2 regions of the Thermovenabulum sp. genome follow, and region 2 is predicted to be linked to the other one. Evidence: a T-box and tRNA genes for the amino acid it is inferred to sense, from the RefSeq annotation. Region 2 holds a T-box; the other holds one or more tRNA genes.
What was found. A T-box is a leader RNA that pairs with one kind of tRNA and senses whether it is charged. The one in region 2 lies ahead of ACPLOV_RS03405 (valine--tRNA ligase), so its partner is inferred to be a tRNA-Val.
Positions count from the first base shown of each region.

Region 1 (10,291 bases), on a different contig from region 2:
GTGATGCTCCGATAAACATTAAAAAAATCGTGAAAAGCTTAGCCGGTAAAGTCATGTCCGATAAACTTATAGTGTTAAAACCTGCGGTTCTCGGTGTTACTGATTGAAAAGCTGCGGCTAAAATTTTCCCTCCTAAAGGCAGCTGTCCTAAGGTTTTCGGATTAGAATACTCCAGAAGGAAAAATATAAAAAAACCCGTTAACAAAAGGATAGCAGTCATCGTAATTACTATTTTTGAGTGAAGGCTCATCTTGTAAAAATCCCTTACAGAAAATACCTCATGGATTACGCTAAATCCCAAGCCTCCTATTACTATCAGGCTCATAACTACAATATTAATTAAGGGATCCAGCACGAAAGGTGTAAAACTCCTGAAATCTCCTATTAAATCAAAGCCAGCATTATTAAATGCCGAAACCGCATGGAAAATTCCATAGTAAATTCCTTTTAATAGACCGTATATTTTTATAAACCTGATGGATAATAAAGCCGCACCGCATAATTCAAAAAATACCGCTGTTGTTATAACGTATTTTGCCAGTTTGACAACCCCTGAAATATGCATTTGATTAAGGGCTTCCTGTATAACAAGTCTTTCCCTTAATGTAATCCTTTTACCCAGAATAAAAAATATTAAAGTAGCCATTGTCATGAAGCCGAGCCCACCGGTCTGAATTAGAATGAGAATGACTAACTGCCCAAAAAGACTATAAGTGGTATAAGTATCAACTACTACAAGACCCGTCACACATACGGCAGAAGTTGCCGTAAAAAAGGCGTTTAAAATACCCACGCTTTTCCCGCTCTTTGCCGCAAAAGGCAGAGAAAGCAAAATAGTGCCTATTAGTATAACTGCTGCAAATCCCAGTACTAAAATCTGGGCAGGTTTTAATCTTATTTTTTGTGAAAGTACTAAAATTTTCAATCGCCTCCCAAAAAGGAGAAAAAGCGACTCTAAAAGCCGCTTTTATTTAAGATTTGCTTTTGCTATTTCTACAAGCTGAGTAAATCCTTTATGATCATTTACGGCCATTTCGGCCAGCATCTTTCTATTTATTTGAATTCCAGCCTTTTTTAATCCATTTATGAATTTGCTGTAGGATAATCCATTTGTCCTGGCAGCCGCATTAATCCTGGTAATCCACAGCTTTCTGAAGTCCCTTTTTTTCAGTTTCCTACCTATATAAGAGTACATGAGGGACTTCATTACAGCCTGGTTCGCAATTCTAAATCTCTTGCTTTTAGCTCCAAAATATCCCTTAGCCAGTTTTAGTATCTTTTTATGTCTCCTTCTTGCCGTTACACCTTTTTTAACCCTTGGCATTTTAATCACCTCAATGAATTATATTTTATTTATAGGGTATTAATTTCTTTACGCGTTTATAATCGGCGCTGCTAACAAAAGCAGGCTTTCTGAGATTTCTCTTCCTTTTTTTGGACTTATGAGTAAGCAGATGGCTTTTGTAAGCTTTTGCCCTTTTAATTTTCCCCGTTTTTGTCAAGCTAAACCTCTTTGCAGCACCCCTATGAGTCTTAATTTTTGGCATCGGTTTTCACTCCTTACCCAATGTATTTTGCTTTGGTGCAAGCATCATAATCATATTCCTACCTTCAATAGTAGGAGGCTTTTCTACCTCACCTTTTTCTTTTACGCTTTCGGCAAATCTCTTTAATACCTCTTCCCCGATTTGCGAATGTGCTATTTCCCTTCCTCTAAACTTTATCGTAACCTTTACTTTATTACCATCTTCTAAAAACCTGAGGGCACTTTTTACCCTTACCATAAAGTCGTGGGTTTCTATACTGGGACTCATACGTATCTCTTTTATATTAATTACCTTTTGATTTTTCCTCGCTTCCTTTTCCTTTTTGCTCATTTCATATTTGTATTTACCGTAATCCATTATCTTGCATACAGGCGGTTTTGCATTTGCAGCTACTTTTACTAAATCTAACTGTCTTTCTTGAGCGAGGCGAAGGGCTTCTTTAATAGGCATTATCCCCAATTGTTTTCCATCTACATCTATTACCCTTACTTCTTTTGCTTTTATTTCATGGTTTACTTCTAATTCTTTTTCTTTTGTAATATCGTTCACCTCCAAAAAATTTTTTCTAAAAATTTAAGGGACAGGATAAATCCACCTGTCCCATGAAGCCTAAAGATAGAAATAAGCTTATAAAAGCATTACCCTTAGGCGTAAACCTTATCGGCAATTGCCGTAAGGTGAGAAGGTGGAATCCTTCTACTTAAAAGCCTATAATTACTCACGTAAACTAATATATCATTTGCCAATTTTAATGTCAATGATTATTGTTTATTTTTTACTTTTTCTTTTACTTCGTTAATAAAGTTTTCTATTGTGTAATTTCCAAGATCTCCTTTTTCCCTGCTCCTTACCGAAATTGTGTTGCTCATTTCTTCTTTTTCACCAACTATTATCATGTAAGGAATCTTTTGAAGCTGGGCTTCACGAATCTTGTAACCAATTTTTTCATTCCTTTCATCCAATTCCACGCGAATATCCTGTTCTTCTAAAATTTCCTTTACCTTTCTTGCGTATTCAAGATATTTTTCGCTAATAGGTAAAACCCTTACCTGCACAGGAGAAAGCCATACAGGAAATGCTCCTGCATAATGTTCGATTAAAATACCTATAAATCTCTCTATGCTGCCAAAAACTACCCGGTGAATCATTACGGGCCTGTGTTTTTCACCATCAGGACCTATATAAGTTAGGTCAAAGCGCTCCGGCATCATAAAATCAAGCTGTATTGTGCCGCATTGCCATGTTCTTCCAATGCTATCTTTTAAGTGAAAATCTATTTTAGGCCCGTAAAAAGCACCATCTCCTTCATTTATTTTGTAATTTAATCCCTTCTTTTCTAAAGCGCCTTTCAGTGCATTCGTAGCCTTCTCCCATAGTTCATCAGAACCCATTGAATTTTCTGGCCTTGTAGACAGTTCCACATGATATTCAAAGCCGAATACCTTATAAAAATAATCCACCAAGTCAATTACTCCCAAAATCTCATCTTCAATCTGCGATGGCATCATGAAAATATGAGCATCATCTTGAGTAAAACATCTTACTCTTAAAAGGCCATGAAGAACTCCGGACAATTCATGCCGGTGAACAATTCCAAGTTCAGCAAGTTTTAAAGGAAGTTCCTTATAACTGTGGACATCCGTTTTATAAAGAAGCATTCCTCCCGGACAGTTCATGGGTTTTATAGCAAAACCCTGTTCATCAATTGTAGTAAAATACATATTCTTCTTATAATGATCCCAGTGCCCAGATCTCTTCCATAATTCTTCATTTAGAATTATCGGTGTTTTTATTTCCTGATACCCACGCTTTTTATGCTCCCTTCTCCAAAAATCTATCAACAGGTTCCACAATACCATTCCTTTTGGGTGAAAGAAAGGAAAACCCGGACCTTCTTCGTGCAAGCTAAATATACCGAGTTCTTTCCCCAATTTTCTATGATCCCTTTTCTTAGCTTCTTCTATTCTGAAAATATACTCTTCCAGCTGTTTTTTATCAGGGAAGGAGGTCCCGTAAATTCTCTGCAACATTTTGTTTTTTTCATCACCCTTCCAGTAGGCACCGGCTAAGCTTGTAAGTTTAAATGCCTTAATATAGCCCGTAGAAGGGACGTGGGGTCCTGCACAAAGGTCAATGAACTCTCCCTGTCTGTAAAAACTAATTGTCGCGTCTTCAGGCAAATTTTCCAGCAATTCAATTTTATAAGGCTCATCCATTTTTTTAAGAAGCTCGATGGCATCTTCCTTGGTAACTTCAATTCTCTCAATAGGAAGGTTCTCTTCAATGATTTTTTTCATTTCTTTCTCTATTTTTTCAAAGTCTTCCGTAGAAAAACTTTCATCCCTGTCAAAATCGTAGTAAAACCCCTCATCAATGGCCGGTCCAATGGCAAGTTTGGTTTCCGGAAACAATCTTTTAACCGCCTGCGCAAGTACATGAGAAGTAGAATGCCTGTAAGCCCTTTTTCCTTCTTCGTCTTCAAAGGTTAAAATTTTTATTTCCCCATCCTGATTCAATTTAGTCCTTAGATCAACCACGACACCGTTTACTTCTGCCACTAAAGCTGTCTTTTTTTTGTCGGGAAAATACATTTTAATTAAATCAAAAACAGTAATTCCCTTTTCTATTTCTCTTTCAATCCCATCAACCTTTACCTTAATTAATTCCATCTCAGACCCTCTCCTTTGAATTTATACTAAAAAAACCTCTCATCCCCCGAATCAAGGGACGAGAGGTTATCTCCCGTGGTTCCACCCTACTTAATTACTTTTTCGCTATAAAGGGCATACCCCAATGGCTCGGAGGTGGTCTTCAGCTTGCTATTCTCAGGGCTTTCCCACCTTTTTCGCCCCTCTCTGGGAGAAATCACAAGCTTACTCGTCTCCTCATTGCCTAATTTTTAAGTTTTTAATTATATGATAATAAAAAGCAAAAAAATGTCAAGAAAAATTTACATCTTTAAAAATACCGAAACCAGCGCTTGAAGAAGGCCTATAAAAAAGCCTATTAATCCTCCTAAAATTTCTATCTGCCTTAACTCCCTCTTTGAAAGTTTAATTATCAATTCTTCTAACTTTATGATATCAAAAGAATTTATTTTTTCTTCTACAAGCTTGCCTATTTTTATTTCTTCTCTCGCTTTGTTCATTATGTCTCTTTTTAAATCTTCTATTACGGGCAGACCATAATAATCAATAGCTTCATTAAAAAAATTCGAAACCATTTTTTTTGGTATAAATAAAGGTAGTTTGTCTATAATTCGGTCATTAAGTATATTTTTTATCTTATCTAAAATTTCATATTTTAAGGAGCTACTTGTTAACAGGGCAGCAAATTCTTCAAAGGATAAAATTTCACTCTCCAAAGCAATCCCTATATTTTTAGCTATTTCAAATCGTCTTTTAGGAATAATTCCTTGAAATTTAATCCCAAAAAAATTTATTGGTTCAACAGGCCAAAAAATTAACTTTATGGCAAGTAAATTGGTAATCCAGCCTATAAACCCCCCGATAACCGGCATAGCAATTAAAAAGAAATAAAATTTCAATGCAATCACCATACCCTATTTTTTTGGTTTAACCTTACTGCAGAGAATGCAATCTTCGCAAATAGTAACCCTTTCTTCAAAAATATTTAAAACTGCATCGTAAACATCCCTTTTCGAATCCAGTATCTCTCCGTGAATCACTATCTTTTTGGGAGCCAGATTTATAAGCAAGCTTATCAAAATATCGTCCTTACTCAATGATCCATTTTTCTTTAATAAATCTTCTATCTCATTATCTTTAATATCTTTTAATTCCCCATCAAGAAGTAAAACTTCCTTTCCCTTAAAAAATAAATTAACCACTTCTTTTTTGGGTTCCAAATTTTTTACAAAAAATTTTAACAGTGCCATGAAATCTTTGTATTCCTTTTCTATTAAAAGCTCATCGACAGCTTTATCAACAGCTTCTTCAATTATATCTATATAACTTTTTAACCTGAAGTTAATAAACCCTTCTATAATAAAAATTTCATTTTCTTCAATAAATTCTTTAACCTTTTGTTTAATTTTTTCTTTTCTTTCATGATAATCCGGAATTACCAGAGCCGGTTCTTTACTTTCGGACAATATTTTTAAGGCTATGTCATAAGTTCTTGCCCTGTCTTCCGGTTTTAAATAAAAATGTATTTTATCCAGTATCTCGCAAATTACCCTGGGTTCCCAAAAATTTATTATTATTTTACTAATTGTTTCGGATAACTTATTTTTTAATAATATTTTACCTTCATCACCGTATAACTCGTAATATAATTTATAAAAACTAAGTGGTTCCTTCTCTTCTTTAATTAGGAAAATATTTATGTTATTTTTTTTCAATTCATCAATAAGGTTTCTAATTTCTTTTTCAAAAAAATATATATCATGAAATGTTCCTATGGAGAAACATTTCACGTTAACCACTCCCTTCCCTTTTTACTATTATATTTCATGGGAACAAAGCATATACGACAAAAGAAAGGGAGGGCTTCCTGAAATTAACAAATTAAAAATAAAAAAAATGGTGGGCGCTGTAAGGATTGAACTTACGACCCCTTCCGCGTCAAGGAAGTGCTCTCCCACTGAGCTAAGCGCCCACAATTTCTTATATTTGTTTGCGTTTTTTATTTTATCATATAATTGATAAATAAGTCAAGTTTTTAGGATAATCATGCCAAAAGAAACTAAGGGTTGATATTTACCAACCCTTAGTTTCTTATGATTTATTATTTAAATTCATTTTACTGGTATTCTCAGGACTTGACCCGGATATATGGTTTCCTCAGGTCCCCTGAGGTTATTAGCCTGCACAATTGCCTCTACAGTAGTATCGAATAATGCTGCAATGCGGCTCAAGGTATCACCCGGTTGAACTTCATAATAAGCTTCATGCCTTATAACAGGATTCATCATTGTAAATGGATGATGCTCGTCATAATTATCATGGCCATTTCGCGGAATAAAGAGAAATTGACCGGGATAAATTGTCAGGTCATCGCGTATCCAATTATGTCTTAAAATTTCTTTTACTGATACTCCAAACCGAGATGCTATTAAATTTAGCGAATCTCCAGGTTGCACAATATATATTATCATACGTATCCCTCCTTCGATATCATAATATTCAATAAAAGCCAAATGTTTACACGATACAATAGAAACTAAATTACTATAATAATAATTTTTAGGTCTAAAATGGGTATTTGAATATAAATTGTTATAGTAAAAAAATATTTTAAAAATAAAAAAGCACTTTACTCAGATGCCTGCAATGCTAAACATCTGATAAAGTGCCTGTAATAATTTGTAACTTTTGATTTAGAACCAAAAAAATAAAAAAGATGACTGCTCATCTTTTTTTTATCGTCGATTATTTATTTTCATTATTATTTCTTTATTAATTTTACAAGTGGTGCCGGGGACCGGAATCGAACCGGTATGGGTATTTCTACCCGCAGGATTTTAAGTCCTGTGCGTCTGCCTGTTCCGCCACCCCGGCAGATTAGATTATGGAGGCGGCACCCAGATTCGAACTGGGGAATAAAGGTTTTGCAGACCTCTGCCTTACCACTTGGCTATGCCGCCGTAAATAAAAAAATGGAGCGGAAGACGGGATTTGAACCCGCGACCCTCGCCTTGGCAAGGCGATGCTCTACCGCTGAGCCACTTCCGCATTTTGATGGTGCCTTGGGGCGGAATCGAACCACCGACACGAGGATTTTCAGTCCTCTGCTCTACCGACTGAGCTACCAAGGCTCAAAAAATATGGCGACCCAGAAGGGGCTCGAACCCTCGACCTCCAGCGTGACAGGCTGGCGTTCTAAACCTACTGAACTACTGGGCCGCGCATGGTGGGCGAAACAGGGCTCGAACCTGTGACCCCATGCTTGTAAGGCATGTGCTCTCCCAGCTGAGCTATCCGCCCGCGAGACAATTCTTAGTATACCCGATAATTTATAGAGTGTCAAAGCCAAATTTGCTTAATTTGCCGGGAAATTTGTTACTTTTTTTATATATACGCATGTTTTTTCCTTCTTTCTTGTTATTGCATTTTGTTGCTCTTATAATTTACTCCTTTTCTTCCTTCTTTAAATCTATTTTTCCGTCCTTTCTATCCATTTCTTCTTCGGCAAGATTTATCATCTTTTTAACCATATGTCCTCCAATTTTCCCCACCTCTCTTGTAGTCATATTTTCATATCCTCTCTTTTTTATATCATCATCCAAATGAAGCTCTTTTGCAACTTCCTCCTTCAAACTTTCCAGTTCATCCTTAGATTTTGGGTTAACCGGTTTTTTTCTTCCCATATAAATACCTCCAAAAAGACTTTTTTCTTATATTTTCCAAAAAAAATTATCTTTATGCATTGGCTTCTTCTAATATCTCCTTGAGAGCTTCAATAAATTTATTATTTTCTTCTCTTTTCCCCACCGAAACCCTTAAAGAAAATTTTAATGCTTCGCTGTTATAAATCCTCACCAATATTCCTCTTTTTACAAGTTCCTCAAAAACTTTTTTCGCTTCAATATTTGATTCTAACAAAATAAAATTTGTAGAAGTAGTAAATATCCTGATATTTTTTATGTTCATCAATTCCTCTATCATTCTGTCCCTTTCTTTTATTATTTCACCAATATTATTTAAAAATCTTTCCCTGTTTTTTAATATCAGTGAAGCAGCAGTCTGAGAAAAAAGGTTTACATTGAACGGAAGTTTGACCCTAAAAAGTTCTCTAATTATTTCTTTGTTTCCCAGCGCATAGCCTATTCTTAAGCCGGCTATGGAAAAAATTTTTGACATCGTTCTTATGATAATCAAATTTTCATGTTCAAAGATCATATCCCGGTAAGTTTTACCGCCAAATTCAAAATACGCCTCATCAATGCATATTATCCCATCAAAGCTTTCAATTATTTCTTTTACTGCCTCTTCATTAAAATAATCACCCGTAGGGTTGTTCGGAGAACAAATAAACATTACTTTGTTTTTGGTTCCCATCGAATCTTTTTTTAATCTATCATAATATTCATTTAAATCAATATCGAATCTATAAAATTCTTTGTCTTTTATTTTTACTAATGGAATATTAATAACCTCTGCCCCCGAAATTTTTGCAAAAACCTCATAGCTGGGAAAGGTAGGTGAAAAAATATAAACTTTACTTTCCGGTCCGGCAAAGGCAAAATTGATATCGGCTATTATTTCATCAGCCCCATTTCCTATAAATATTTGCTCTTTTTCTAAGCCGCAGTATTCAGATAATAACTTTCTTAACTCATCAGAATTCGGATCATTGTATAAATTAAAGGGTTTATTTTTTACTTCTTTAAAGATTTCATCCTTTAAATCATCCGGCACATCAAAATAAGATTCGTTGGCATTTAGTTTAATCATAAAATCAGGTCTTTCTTCAAAAAAGGGTTCTATCTCGTATATTTCTTTTCTCAGGTATCTGGTAGTCAAACTATTTCCTCCTTTTCTTGTATATTTATGCATATACTTTTGCGGTACTATATCATATTAAATTATTTTGAGTCAATACTAAAAATAAAGTTGACATTAATCTTTATAATAATAAACTTGTTTGATATAATTAACTGGAAAACTTTTAAAGAAGGGATGGGATTAATTTGAAAGAAAAAGTTCAAGAAGTATTAAATAAAATTCGTCCATCTCTGCAAGCTGACGGCGGAGATGTAGAACTTGTGGATGTGGATGAAAAAGAAGGAATAGTAAAGGTAAGATTAACGGGTAGCTGTTTTGGTTGTCCTTTTTCAACAATGACTTTAAAAAATGGAATCGAACAAATTTTGAAGGAAGAAATTCCACAGGTAAAGGAAGTGAAAGCGGTATAATTAAAGGGAGTACGGTACATTCACCGTACTCCCTATTTTAAATGACATGTATCATTTATTTTCACAATAAAAGCATTCTTTTTAATATCTCCATCATCTTCCACCACAATCTCCGTAATAGAAGCATTTCCTATTTTTATTTTAAAAAAGGCTTCGGTATTTATCCCCAGTATAGCGGATATCACAGCTTTAATTGGACCTCCGTGGGTCACCACGAGGATATTTTTATTTCCCTTGTGGGATCTTGCCATTTCCGAAAGTATATAATCCACCCTATTTATTAACTCTGAAAGGCTTTCTCCTCCAAGTGGTTGTAAACAAAACGGATTATTAAGCCATTCAGTATATTCGTCTTTTTCTTCCTTCATAAGCTCTTCATAGGTTTTACCTTCCCATTTTCCAAAACACAACTCCCTTAAAAGAGGGGTTATCACTACTTTTTTATTGTGAAAATTATTTATTATTTTTGCTGTATTTAAAGCTCTCATAAGATCACTGGAGTAAATTGCTTCAATATTTTCCTCCCGAAACACATTAGCTAATCTCCAGGCCTGTTGCTCCCCTTCTTTACTAAGAGGAATATCCAGCTGCCCCTGATAGCGGGTTTCTTTGTTCCATAAGGTCTCTCCATGTCTTATAAGAAAAATTCTCGGCATATTATTTCACCCATTCCACAATTTTATTTATATAACAGCATTAAAATCAATAAAGAAAATATTTCTCCAAACTCGTTCAAAGCTCCATAAGTATCCCCGGTCATTCCTTTTAATTCCTTCATTATGTAAAAACTAAAAATAAGACCCGAAAAAATTAATGCCGTTAAGAAGTAAAATACTTTTAATTTCAAAATTATGCCGCAAATAAT
Region 1 covers NZ_JBNARB010000010.1:17,704-27,994, forward strand. Annotated here, with positions in the region: gene ACPLOV_RS06500 (TrkH family potassium uptake protein) at 1-925, opposite strand, end outside; gene rplT (50S ribosomal protein L20) at 968-1,324, opposite strand; gene rpmI (50S ribosomal protein L35) at 1,350-1,547, opposite strand; gene infC (translation initiation factor IF-3) at 1,554-2,096, opposite strand; gene thrS (threonine--tRNA ligase) at 2,309-4,216, opposite strand; gene ACPLOV_RS06525 (DUF445 domain-containing protein) at 4,498-5,094, opposite strand; gene ytxC (sporulation protein YtxC) at 5,110-5,994, opposite strand; tRNA gene ACPLOV_RS06535 (tRNA-Val) at 6,093-6,167, opposite strand; gene ACPLOV_RS06540 (LysM peptidoglycan-binding domain-containing protein) at 6,307-6,666, opposite strand; tRNA gene ACPLOV_RS06545 (tRNA-Leu) at 6,981-7,069, opposite strand; tRNA gene ACPLOV_RS06550 (tRNA-Cys) at 7,081-7,155, opposite strand; tRNA gene ACPLOV_RS06555 (tRNA-Gly) at 7,169-7,243, opposite strand; tRNA gene ACPLOV_RS06560 (tRNA-Phe) at 7,251-7,326, opposite strand; tRNA gene ACPLOV_RS06565 (tRNA-Asp) at 7,337-7,414, opposite strand; tRNA gene ACPLOV_RS06570 (tRNA-Val) at 7,420-7,495, opposite strand; gene ACPLOV_RS06575 (alpha/beta-type small acid-soluble spore protein) at 7,639-7,878, opposite strand; gene hisC (histidinol-phosphate transaminase) at 7,931-9,034, opposite strand; gene ACPLOV_RS06585 (NifU family protein) at 9,202-9,426, shown strand; gene cobC (alpha-ribazole phosphatase) at 9,459-10,082, opposite strand; gene cobS (adenosylcobinamide-GDP ribazoletransferase) at 10,106-10,291, opposite strand, start outside.
Region 1: it has a tRNA-Val gene. The T-box ahead of ACPLOV_RS03405 (valine--tRNA ligase) is inferred to sense a tRNA for this amino acid. The anticodon was not compared.

Region 2 (10,291 bases):
TATATGCAATACCATACATGATAATAGTAATTTTAATGATGGTAGTATTAGGGCAGGGGATCATTCCTTTGATACTTGCTCTCGTAGTCGGTGGATGGCTGGGAATGGCAAGGCTTGTAAGAGGCCAGATTTTACAGCTTAAAGAACAGGAATTTGTGCTGGCTGCAAAGGTTTTAGGAGCAAGCCATACGAGGATAATATTCAGACATTTGATTCCGAATACCCTTGGAGTTATTCTGGTTAATCTTACCATGTCCGTGCCGGGAGCTATATTTTCTGAAGCATTTTTAAGTTTTATCGGTTTGGGTGTGGTTCCGCCTCAATCCAGCTGGGGACAGCTTGCGGCATATGGGGCACAGGCTTTTAGAATTTATCCCTATCAGCTTTTTATACCCGCATTTTTTATAAGCACCACCATGCTCTCCTTAAACCTTCTCGGTGACGGCTTAAGAGATGCATTAGACCCGAGACTGCGTAGTTAAAAGGAGGAAGTGCAAAAAATGGATAGGATATTACAGGTAAGGGACCTGGAAGTTTCATTTAAAACTTATGCGGGTGAAGTAAAGGCTGTAAGAGGGGTAAGTTTCGATGTTAAAAAAGGGGAAACCCTTGCAATAGTTGGTGAATCGGGTTGCGGGAAAACCGTTACCGTACAGACCATCATGAGGCTAATACCCATGCCTCCCGGCATAATTAAGAAAGGTTCAATTCTTTTTGATGGGAAGGATATAACAAAGCTTTCCGAAAAAGAGATGGAAAGGGTTCGGGGCTCAGAAATGAGCATGGTATTTCAGGACCCAATGACTTCCTTGAACCCGACCATGAGAGTGGGGAATCAGATAGCGGAAAGCTTGATAAAACATCAAAAAATGAACCCAAGAGAAGCAAAACAAAAGGCAATTGAAATGTTAAAAATGGTTGGAATTCCCAATGCCGAAAAAAGGGTTGACCAATATCCTCACGAATTTAGCGGTGGTATGAGGCAGAGAGCAATGATAGCAATTGCCCTTGCCTGCAACCCCAAACTTTTGATAGCCGATGAACCTACGACAGCTCTTGATGTTACCATTCAAGCACAGATACTTGATCTGATGAGGGATTTACAGAAAAAATTAAATACTTCAATTATCATTATTACTCATAACCTGGGTGTTGTTGCAAACCTTGCCGATAAAGTGCTTGTTATGTATGCGGGGAAGGTTATAGAAAGAGGCAGTATCGATGACATTTTTTACAATCCGCAGCATCCCTATACCTGGGGATTGTTACTTTCCGTTCCCAGGCTGAATATAACGAAAAGCGAAAGACTTGCTTCCATTGATGGCACACCGCCCGACCTATTTGCTCCTCCTGTCGGATGTGCTTTTGCAGCAAGGTGTGAATACGCGATGAAGGTGTGCTATGAAAAATACCCGCCGGATTTTGAAGTAAGCGACGGTCATCAAGTAGCGTGCTGGTTAAAACATCCGATGGCGCCCAAGGTGATACCTCCTATCGGAAAAGGGGTGGCGGTAAATGAGTAATGAAAAAAATAAATTGGTAGAAATAAATAACTTAAGGAAATTCTTTAAAGTTGGCAAAAATGCCATCCTCAAGGCTGTGGATAATGTAAATTTATTTATTGAAGAGGGAGAAACCCTTGGTCTTGTTGGTGAAAGCGGATGTGGGAAAACGACTCTGGGCAGGACCATAGTAAGGCTATACGAACCAACCCAGGGGGAAGTGCTTTTTGAGGGGAAAAACGTTCATAAATTGACCGGTGCAGAATTAAAGAATTTCAACAGAAAGGCTCAAATGATTTTTCAGGATCCTTATGCTTCCTTAAATCCCCGAATGACCGTTGGAGACATCATAGGAGAAGGTATTGATATACACGGCCTTCACAGCGGAAAAGACAGGACAGAAAGGATCTACGAACTTTTAAGGACAGTAGGCCTTAATAAGGAACACGCAAACCGTTTCCCTCATGAATTCTCCGGTGGACAGCGACAGAGGATAGGAATTGCCCGTGCTCTGGCAGTAGAACCAAAATTTATAGTATGCGATGAGCCTATTTCCGCGCTGGACGTATCAATTCAGGCCCAGATAATTAATTTGCTAATGGACCTGCAGCAGAAAATGAAGCTCACTTATCTTTTTATAGCACACGATCTTTCGGTTGTAAGGTATGTTTCGGACAGGGTTGCGGTGATGTACCTTGGTATAGTGGTGGAGTTAACAAAATCGGAAGAGCTTTATAAAAATCCTCTTCACCCGTATACTCAAGCCCTGCTGTCGGCAATTCCGGTACCGGATCCTGAAATAGAAAGAAACAAAAAACGCATTTTACTTGAAGGGGATGTGCCAAGCCCCATCAACCCTCCTCAGGGATGCCGTTTCGCCAAGAGATGCCGTTTTGCAAAACCCGTTTGCAAGGAAAAAGATCCTGAATTTAAAGAGGTATCCAGCGGACACTTTGTTGCATGCCATTTGTATTAAACTAAAAAGAGAGCAAAAACTTGCTCTCTTTTTTATTATCTATTCTTTAATCATAATTTCCATAAAATCCATTTTCTATATTCTTGATTCTTCATCTTTAAAAGGGTTATCTTCCATGAAAAATCTTTTTCTATCAATAGCTGCGATAATATTATCCCTTGCTTTTGGGAATATGAATTCGAATTGATTTATTATTTTTTTCATTTCTTCCCTGTAGGTTTTACCCGTTGCCGGGCATAAGGATTCAATTACCGGAAGATTCTGCGATTTGACGATAGATTTTATTGTTTGCTCTTTAAGGTAAATTAAGGGTCTAATTAAAGTAACATTTTTTCTTGAAAGATAGGTTTTTGGCTCAAAGGTGGAAAACCTGCCGGTAAAAATTAAATTTAAAAGAAGAGTTTCGGATGCATCATCTGCATGATGAGCAAGGGCTACCTTATTACACCCGAGCTTTAAAGCCGCACTGTCTAAAGCCCCTCTTCTCATTTTGGAGCACAAAGAGCATGGATTTTTTTCCTTTCGGATTTCAAAGACAATCTTCCCAATTTCTGAGGGAACTAGATGCAAAGGGATATTAATTTTTTCACAAAATTCCTTTAAAGGAGTGTAATCCATTCCAAAACCTAAGTCTACGGAAATGGCAACTATATCGAACTTTAGAGGTGAATTTTTCCTAACCAGGTCGAGAATGTATAGTAGCGCTGCGGAATCTTTCCCGCCGGATACCCCTACGGCAATTCTATCATTATTTTCTATCATATTGTAATTTATAATAGCTTTTTTGACCTTTGTTAAAAACCATTTGCCAAAGTTTTTATTCATTGCCTGCCTCCATTTTTAAATTGTCGTTAATTTTTCAATTACTTCCAGGGTGTATAATATATCTTCTTTACTGATGCCGTAATGAGTAACGAATCTGACATAAAAATTATTTGAGCCGTTTACTTTAATTCCATTTTTTAAAAGCATTTTAGAAAATTCATTTCCGTTCATTTTTAATCCCGATATATCGCAGATCACTATATTGGTCTGAACGGTGTTTAAATCCAATGCTATTCCCGGGATTTTGGAAAGACCTTCGGCAAGAATCCGCGCGTTTTCATGGTCTTCCTTTAGCCTTTTTGTCATCTTTTCTAAAGCAATTATTCCGCAGGCTGCAAGAAAGCCCGCCTGGCGCATTCCGCCTCCCAGCATTTTCCTGAACTTTCGTGCTTTATCAATAAACTTTTTTGAACCTACGAGCATTGAACCTACAGGAGCGCATAATCCTTTTGAAAGACAAAACATTATACTATCGGCGTACTTTGCAATTTCTTTAACATCCACCTCGAGATAAGTAGCCGCATTGAAAATTCTCGCCCCGTCCATATGTACCGGGATACCGTATTTTTCGGCAACTTCTTTTGTCTTTTTTAATAAATCTAAGGGCATTACCGTACCCCCTGCCCGGTTGTGGGTGTTTTCAATACAAATCAAAGAAGTGCGGGGGTAGTGAATGTTTTCTTCCCTTATGGATGCTTCGATATCTTCTGGAGACATAAAACCGTATTTACCGTAAATTGTTTTAGCCTGAACTCCCGAAAGCCTTCCAATTCCACCTACCTCATAGGTAATTATGTGGCAGCGTTCTTCCAGAATAATTTCATCTCCAGGCTGGGTATGAGTCATTACTGCTATTTGATTGCCCTGGGTGCCGCTTGTCACAAATAGGGCAGCTTCTTTTCCCATTATATCAGCCGCCATTTCTTCTAATTTGTTTACCGTGGGGTCTTCACCGTATACATCATCACCTACTTCAGCTTTAAACATTGCTTCGCGCATTTCAGGAGTGGGCAGAGTGACGGTATCGCTTCTCAAGTCTATGAAACTCATAAAAATTTCCTCCCATTACAGGATAATTAACATTTTTTTTATCATGATATAATTATAAGTTAAAAAGGGAATGAAAAAAAGATAAAATATAAGTAAAAGAAAATTATGACAGGGGGTAAACATGAAAAAGACGGTATATGCAAGAATTTACGGGATAGTCCAAGGAGTTGGGCTAAGGTATTCCGTATTGATGAAAGCTAAGGAACTGGGGCTGAAAGGTTATGTAAAAAATATGCCGGATTTTAGCGTAGAATTGGAAGTGGAAGGTGAAGAGGAGAAGATAGATATATTACTTAATTTTATTAAAAACGGTATAAGATGGGCAAGGGTGGAACGAATAGATACGAAAATACAGGATTATCAAAACAAGTATAAAGAATTTAATATTGTGCATTAAAGAAGGGAAAGGTTTATGGATATTCAATCTTCCATTTTTGATAATAATAAAAAAATTAATATCCCATTGGCAGAAAGAATGCGTCCAAGAGATTTTGATGAATTTACAGGTCAGGAGCACCTTCTTTCGGAAAAGGGACTTTTAAGACAGCTTATCGAAAGCAAAAATATTCCCTCGATGGTTTTCTGGGGGCCACCGGGCGTCGGGAAAACCACCCTTGCGATGATTATTTCAAAAAAGGTGGATGCTAAGTTTTTAAATTTCAGCGCGGTGATGTCTGGAATCGGGGAAATAAAAGAAGTTATGAAGGAAGCCCAGGAAAATAAAAGATTCGGTGTAAGAACCATCTTATTTGTGGACGAAATACATCGGTTCAATAAAGCCCAGCAGGATGCATTTTTACCCTATGTGGAAAGAGGGGACATTATTTTAATTGGAGCTACCACCGAAAATCCTTCCTTTGAGCTGAATTCGGCATTACTGTCTCGTTTGAAAGTATTCGTATTGAATCCTTTAAGAAAAGAGGATATCGTAAAAATATTAAAAAAAGCGTTAAAGGATGAAGAGCGGGGCCTGGGTAGGTACAAAATAAAGCTGGATGAGGAGCTCCTTTACAGGATTGCAAGTTTCTCCAATGGGGATGCCAGGGTTGCATTGAATACCTTGGAACTTGCTTTTTTAAAAGCTACAATAGCGGATGATGGAACTTATAATATTACCGTTAAAGAAATAGAAGATGCCTTTCAAAAGAAAGTTTTGCTCTACGATAAAAAAGGTGAAGAGCATTATAACTTAATTTCCGCCCTTCATAAGTCTATCCGGAATAGCGATGTGGATGCAACGCTTTACTGGCTTGCCCGTATGATAGAATCGGGCGAAGATCCACTTTATATAGCACGAAGGTTGATAAGGGTGGCTTCGGAAGACGTAGGGCTTGCGGATCCGGAGGCGTTGGTAATTACAGTTTCAGCTTTTCAAGCAGTTCAATTTGTCGGATTGCCGGAAGCAGCGTTGAACCTTGCTCAAGCAGCGGTATATTTAGCCCTTTGTCCAAAATCTAATGCCCTTTATACGGCATATAATAAGGCAAGAGAGGATGCGATAAATAACTTTTCTGAGCCGGTTCCATTACATTTGAGGAATGCGCCTACACCTTTAATGAAAGAACTGGGGTACGGTAAAGGTTATAAATACGCCCATGACTATAAAGAGAAGGTAGCGGATATGGAATGTTTGCCGAAAAATATTAAAGGAACAAGATATTATTTTCCAACTGACCAGGGAAAGGAAAAGTTTTATGCAGAAAGGTTAAAAGAGATCGAAAATCTGAAGAAAAAATATAAAAATTAAAATAATTTATGAGGAATATTATGATATAATAAGACATATAAGAAAAATAAGGTTACAAAAGGAGGGAAAACCTATGGTGGATGGCAGAACGTCTATAAGTGAATCTGTGTTTTTTGAAATTGCGAAGGAAGCCATGCATAAGGTGGAAGATGTGATAAGAGAGGAAAAGAAATGGACTTTTTCGGGTATTACCAAAGCTTTTACCGAAAGATTTGCTCCCCAGATAAAGGTTAAAAAACGGGATCCCGTGGATGCTGAGGACAATATTGGAACGGTTTCTTTTGAGGTAAACCTTAGCGTAATTTATGGTGTGAAAATTCCTGAGGTGGCACAAAAGGTCAGAGAAAAGATTATAAGTGAAGTTGAGACCTTAACGGGATACAAAGTGGAAAAGGTGGATATTTCCATAGACAAGATTATTAAGCTGGAAGACATTCAGGAAGAAAAAAAGGAGGCCTGAAAAGGCCTCCTTTTTTTGTTTTGAATTTTGCCATTAGAAGTTATAATATTTTAAATGAAAGCAGTAATTAAATAATATATTAATCGAGGTGAAAAATATGAAGAATAAGATGGAATTATATGAAACTTTAAACAGGATAAACAATAACGGATATAAAGCTTACAAGAATATTGAAGGGGTATACGATTTTGAACAATTTGTTCTTTATATAGACCATGTCCAGTCTGACCCCTTTGCACCTCCTTCCCGGGTCCGGGTAAGGGTTGCCCAAAAAGCAGCGGGCTTTGATGAAAAGCTTTTTTATACAAAAGAACGCAGAATAGCTTTTGAAGATTACATATCAAGAAAGATATATGGGGAAATATTGAAATTACCGAAGATCAAAGGAACGGGTAATAGCGGAGTTATATTTATAGACTGTGGAGGGCAGGAAATCCTTGAGAGAACTTCAGTAAAAATAGACAATGATTTCATCGAGGCAAGGATAAGCATAGGCCTTCCGGCATTCGGTCGGAAAATTAATTCTAAATCCGCAGAACGAATTTTCTTTGAATTTTTACCCATCCTGGTAAAAAGGGCTCTTACCTATGAAAATTACGATAAAAAAGAAGCCGAAAATTGGGTGAAGCTTTATGAGGATCAAGAATATATAAGAAAAATTCTTTTGGATATGGGATTAGTGGCTTTTATAAAAGACGGCTCTATTTTACCCCGGGAAAGCGGAATAAGCGATAAACCCTTAAAAAAGGGCAAGGTCATCCCTTTTATATCACCGGAAAGTCTGAGGGTAGAAATTGAACTGCCCAATAACGGGAAAATTACAGGAATGGGTATAAAAAAAGGGGTTACTCTTATTGTAGGCGGAGGATATCATGGCAAAACCACCCTTTTGAAAGCCCTTGAAAGGGGAGTTTATAACCATATTCCGGGGGACGGCAGGGAATTTGTCATTACAGTGAAAGATGCGGTAAAAATACGAGCGGAAGACGGAAGGAGGGTGGAAAAAGTAGATATTAGCCCTTTTATTTCAAACCTTCCTGACGGTCAGGATACCAAGAGGTTTTCAACAGAAAATGCCAGCGGAAGCACATCCCAGGCAGCAAATATTATGGAAGCGGTGGAAATTGGAACGAGCCTTCTTTTACTGGATGAGGATACCTGTGCTACAAATTTCATGATAAGAGATGCCAGGATGCAAAAACTCGTGGCAAAAGAAAAAGAACCTATTACGCCTTTCATTGACAGAGTAAGACAGCTTTACGAAGAAATGGGCATTTCTACAATTCTTGTTATGGGGGGAAGCGGTGATTACTTTGATGTGGCCGACTGTGTTATAAAAATGCAGGATTACAGGCCTTACAATGTAACAAAGGAGGCAAGAAAAATAGCTTTCCAATTAAAGACCGACCGGAAGGTAGAAAGAGCGGAGGGTCCCATTACTGTGACCCCAAGAGTTATTATGAAAGAGGGTTTAGAGCTAAGGGGTAAAGAAAAAATAAAATCCAGGGACGTGGATACCCTGCAGTACGGAGGAGAATTCATAGAGCTGGATTACGTGGAACAGCTGGTGGACAAAAGCCAGACCAGTGCCGTTGGTGAAATCATAAGGTACGCGGTGAAAAAATACGTTGACGGTAAAAGGACGCTAAAGGAAATCGTGGAAATGGTCTTTGCCGATATAGAAAAATACGGCCTTGAAATAATTTCACCCTTTTACGGGAAGCATCCGGGGAACTTAGCTCTGCCCAGGCCCCAGGAAGTAGCGGCGGGATTAAACAGATACCGGGGATTAAAGGTGAGGTAAGGGGATAAATGAGCGGGAAATCTTAACTTGTTCAATACTAAATTTAATATGTGGCTATACACAAATTTGGAGGAGATGCTATGAAAATAATAAGTATCAATACTACTGCAAGGACCCAAATGGTGGATATAACCTCAGAGATAAAAAAAGCCGTATCGGAGTCCGGTGTAAAGGACGGGCTTTGCTTTGTTTTCACACCTCATACCACTGCGGGAGTAACGATAAACGAAAATGCCGATGAGGATGTAAAAATCGATATTATTAATACCCTGAATAAGTTAATACCTCAAAGAGGAGACTACAGGCACGCGGAAGGAAACTCCGATGCTCATTTAAAAGCATCGCTCATTGGAAGTTCCGTGATGCTTGCGATAGAAAAGGGCGAACTTGTTTTGGGAACCTGGCAGGGGATAATTTTCTGCGAATTCGATGGACCAAGGCAAAGGAAGGTTTTTGTTAAGTGCGTGAATTCAGAATAAGAATATCAAACTTCTTATATTCTAACTTGACACAGAAAGGTAATGAAGCTAAAATTTATATAAACAACTGAATAAAAAGAGGCATTGAAGGGGAGGAGTAAAAAGTTTTTCCTTAAAAGAGAGGAAGGCATCTTTGGTGAAAGCCTTCTTAAGGAAAGCTTTTGAAGGTCGCCCCGGAGCTTTCCCGGCGAAAAAGTAGCCGGGAACGGATTAAACCGTTAATTTCATGAGTGCCCGAATAAAAATTTTTTATTCGGGAATTAAGGTGGTACCGCGAAAAAAGCCTTTCGCCCTTTATCGGGTGAGAGGCTTTTAATTTTTACTTTGGTAATGGAATTTATAAAGAAAAATGCTTATAGTTTAAAAAAATTTTTTGGAGGAGGTTTTATAAATGACGGTAAACTTGCCTTCGGTGTACGATCCTAAAAATGTGGAGGAGAAATGGTATAAATATTGGGAAGAAAATGACCTTTTTAGAGCAAAAATTGATAAAAGCAAAAAACCTTTTACAATAGTTATTCCACCGCCCAATGTTACGGGTAATCTTCATATGGGACATGCTCTTAATAATACCCTTCAGGATATATTAATAAGATTTAAAAGGATGCAGCAAATTCCCACGTTATGGCTTCCCGGGACGGACCATGCCGGCATAGCTACTGAAGCGAAGGTTAAGGAACAATTAGCCCAGGAAGGACTTTCAAAATACGACCTGGGCAGGGAAAAATTCTTAGAACGGGTATGGGCATGGAAAGAAAAATACGGCGGCACCATAGTAAATCAGCTCAAAAAATTGGGTGCTTCCTGCGATTGGTCGAGATTTAGATTTACTCTTGATGAGGGTTTAAGTAAAGCGGTGAGGGAAGTTTTTGTAAGTTTATATGAAAAAGGGCTGATTTACAGGGGAGACTATATTATTAACTGGTGTCCTACCTGTAAAACAACGCTTTCGGACATAGAAGTGGAATACGAGGAGCATCAGGGTAAGCTGTATTATATTAAATATCCTTTTAAAAATGGAAAGGGCTTTATCCAAATTGCTACAACAAGACCCGAGACAATGCTCGGTGATGTAGCGGTAGCAGTAAATCCGGGAGATGAAAGGTATAAACATTTAATAGGGGAAAAAGTAATTCTTCCAATCATGGAAAGGGAAATACCAATAATTGCCGATGAATATGTGGATATGGAATTTGGCACCGGTGCTGTTAAAATTACTCCCGGTCACGATCCGAATGATTTTGAAATTGGCTTAAGGCATAAACTGCCCGTTGTCAAAGTTATGAATGAAGAGGGCAAGATGAATGAGAACGCAGGAAAGTATGCAGGTCTTGATAGATATGAAGCAAGAAAATTAATAGTGGAAGAACTTAAAGCGAAGGACTTACTTGTTAAAATCAATGATATAAATCACAGCATAGGACACTGTTATCGTTGCGATACCGTGG
Region 2 covers NZ_JBNARB010000004.1:72,207-82,497, forward strand. Annotated here, with positions in the region: gene ACPLOV_RS03355 (ABC transporter permease) at 1-482, shown strand, start outside; gene ACPLOV_RS03360 (ABC transporter ATP-binding protein) at 501-1,523, shown strand; gene ACPLOV_RS03365 (ABC transporter ATP-binding protein) at 1,516-2,478, shown strand; gene ACPLOV_RS03370 (tRNA 2-thiocytidine biosynthesis TtcA family protein) at 2,554-3,303, opposite strand; gene ltaE (low-specificity L-threonine aldolase) at 3,319-4,353, opposite strand; gene ACPLOV_RS03380 (acylphosphatase) at 4,475-4,750, shown strand; gene ACPLOV_RS03385 (replication-associated recombination protein A) at 4,766-6,100, shown strand; gene ACPLOV_RS03390 (Asp23/Gls24 family envelope stress response protein) at 6,174-6,560, shown strand; gene ACPLOV_RS03395 (ABC-ATPase domain-containing protein) at 6,658-8,364, shown strand; gene ACPLOV_RS03400 (secondary thiamine-phosphate synthase enzyme YjbQ) at 8,445-8,843, shown strand; T-box leader at 8,919-9,141, shown strand; gene ACPLOV_RS03405 (valine--tRNA ligase) at 9,235-10,291, shown strand, end outside.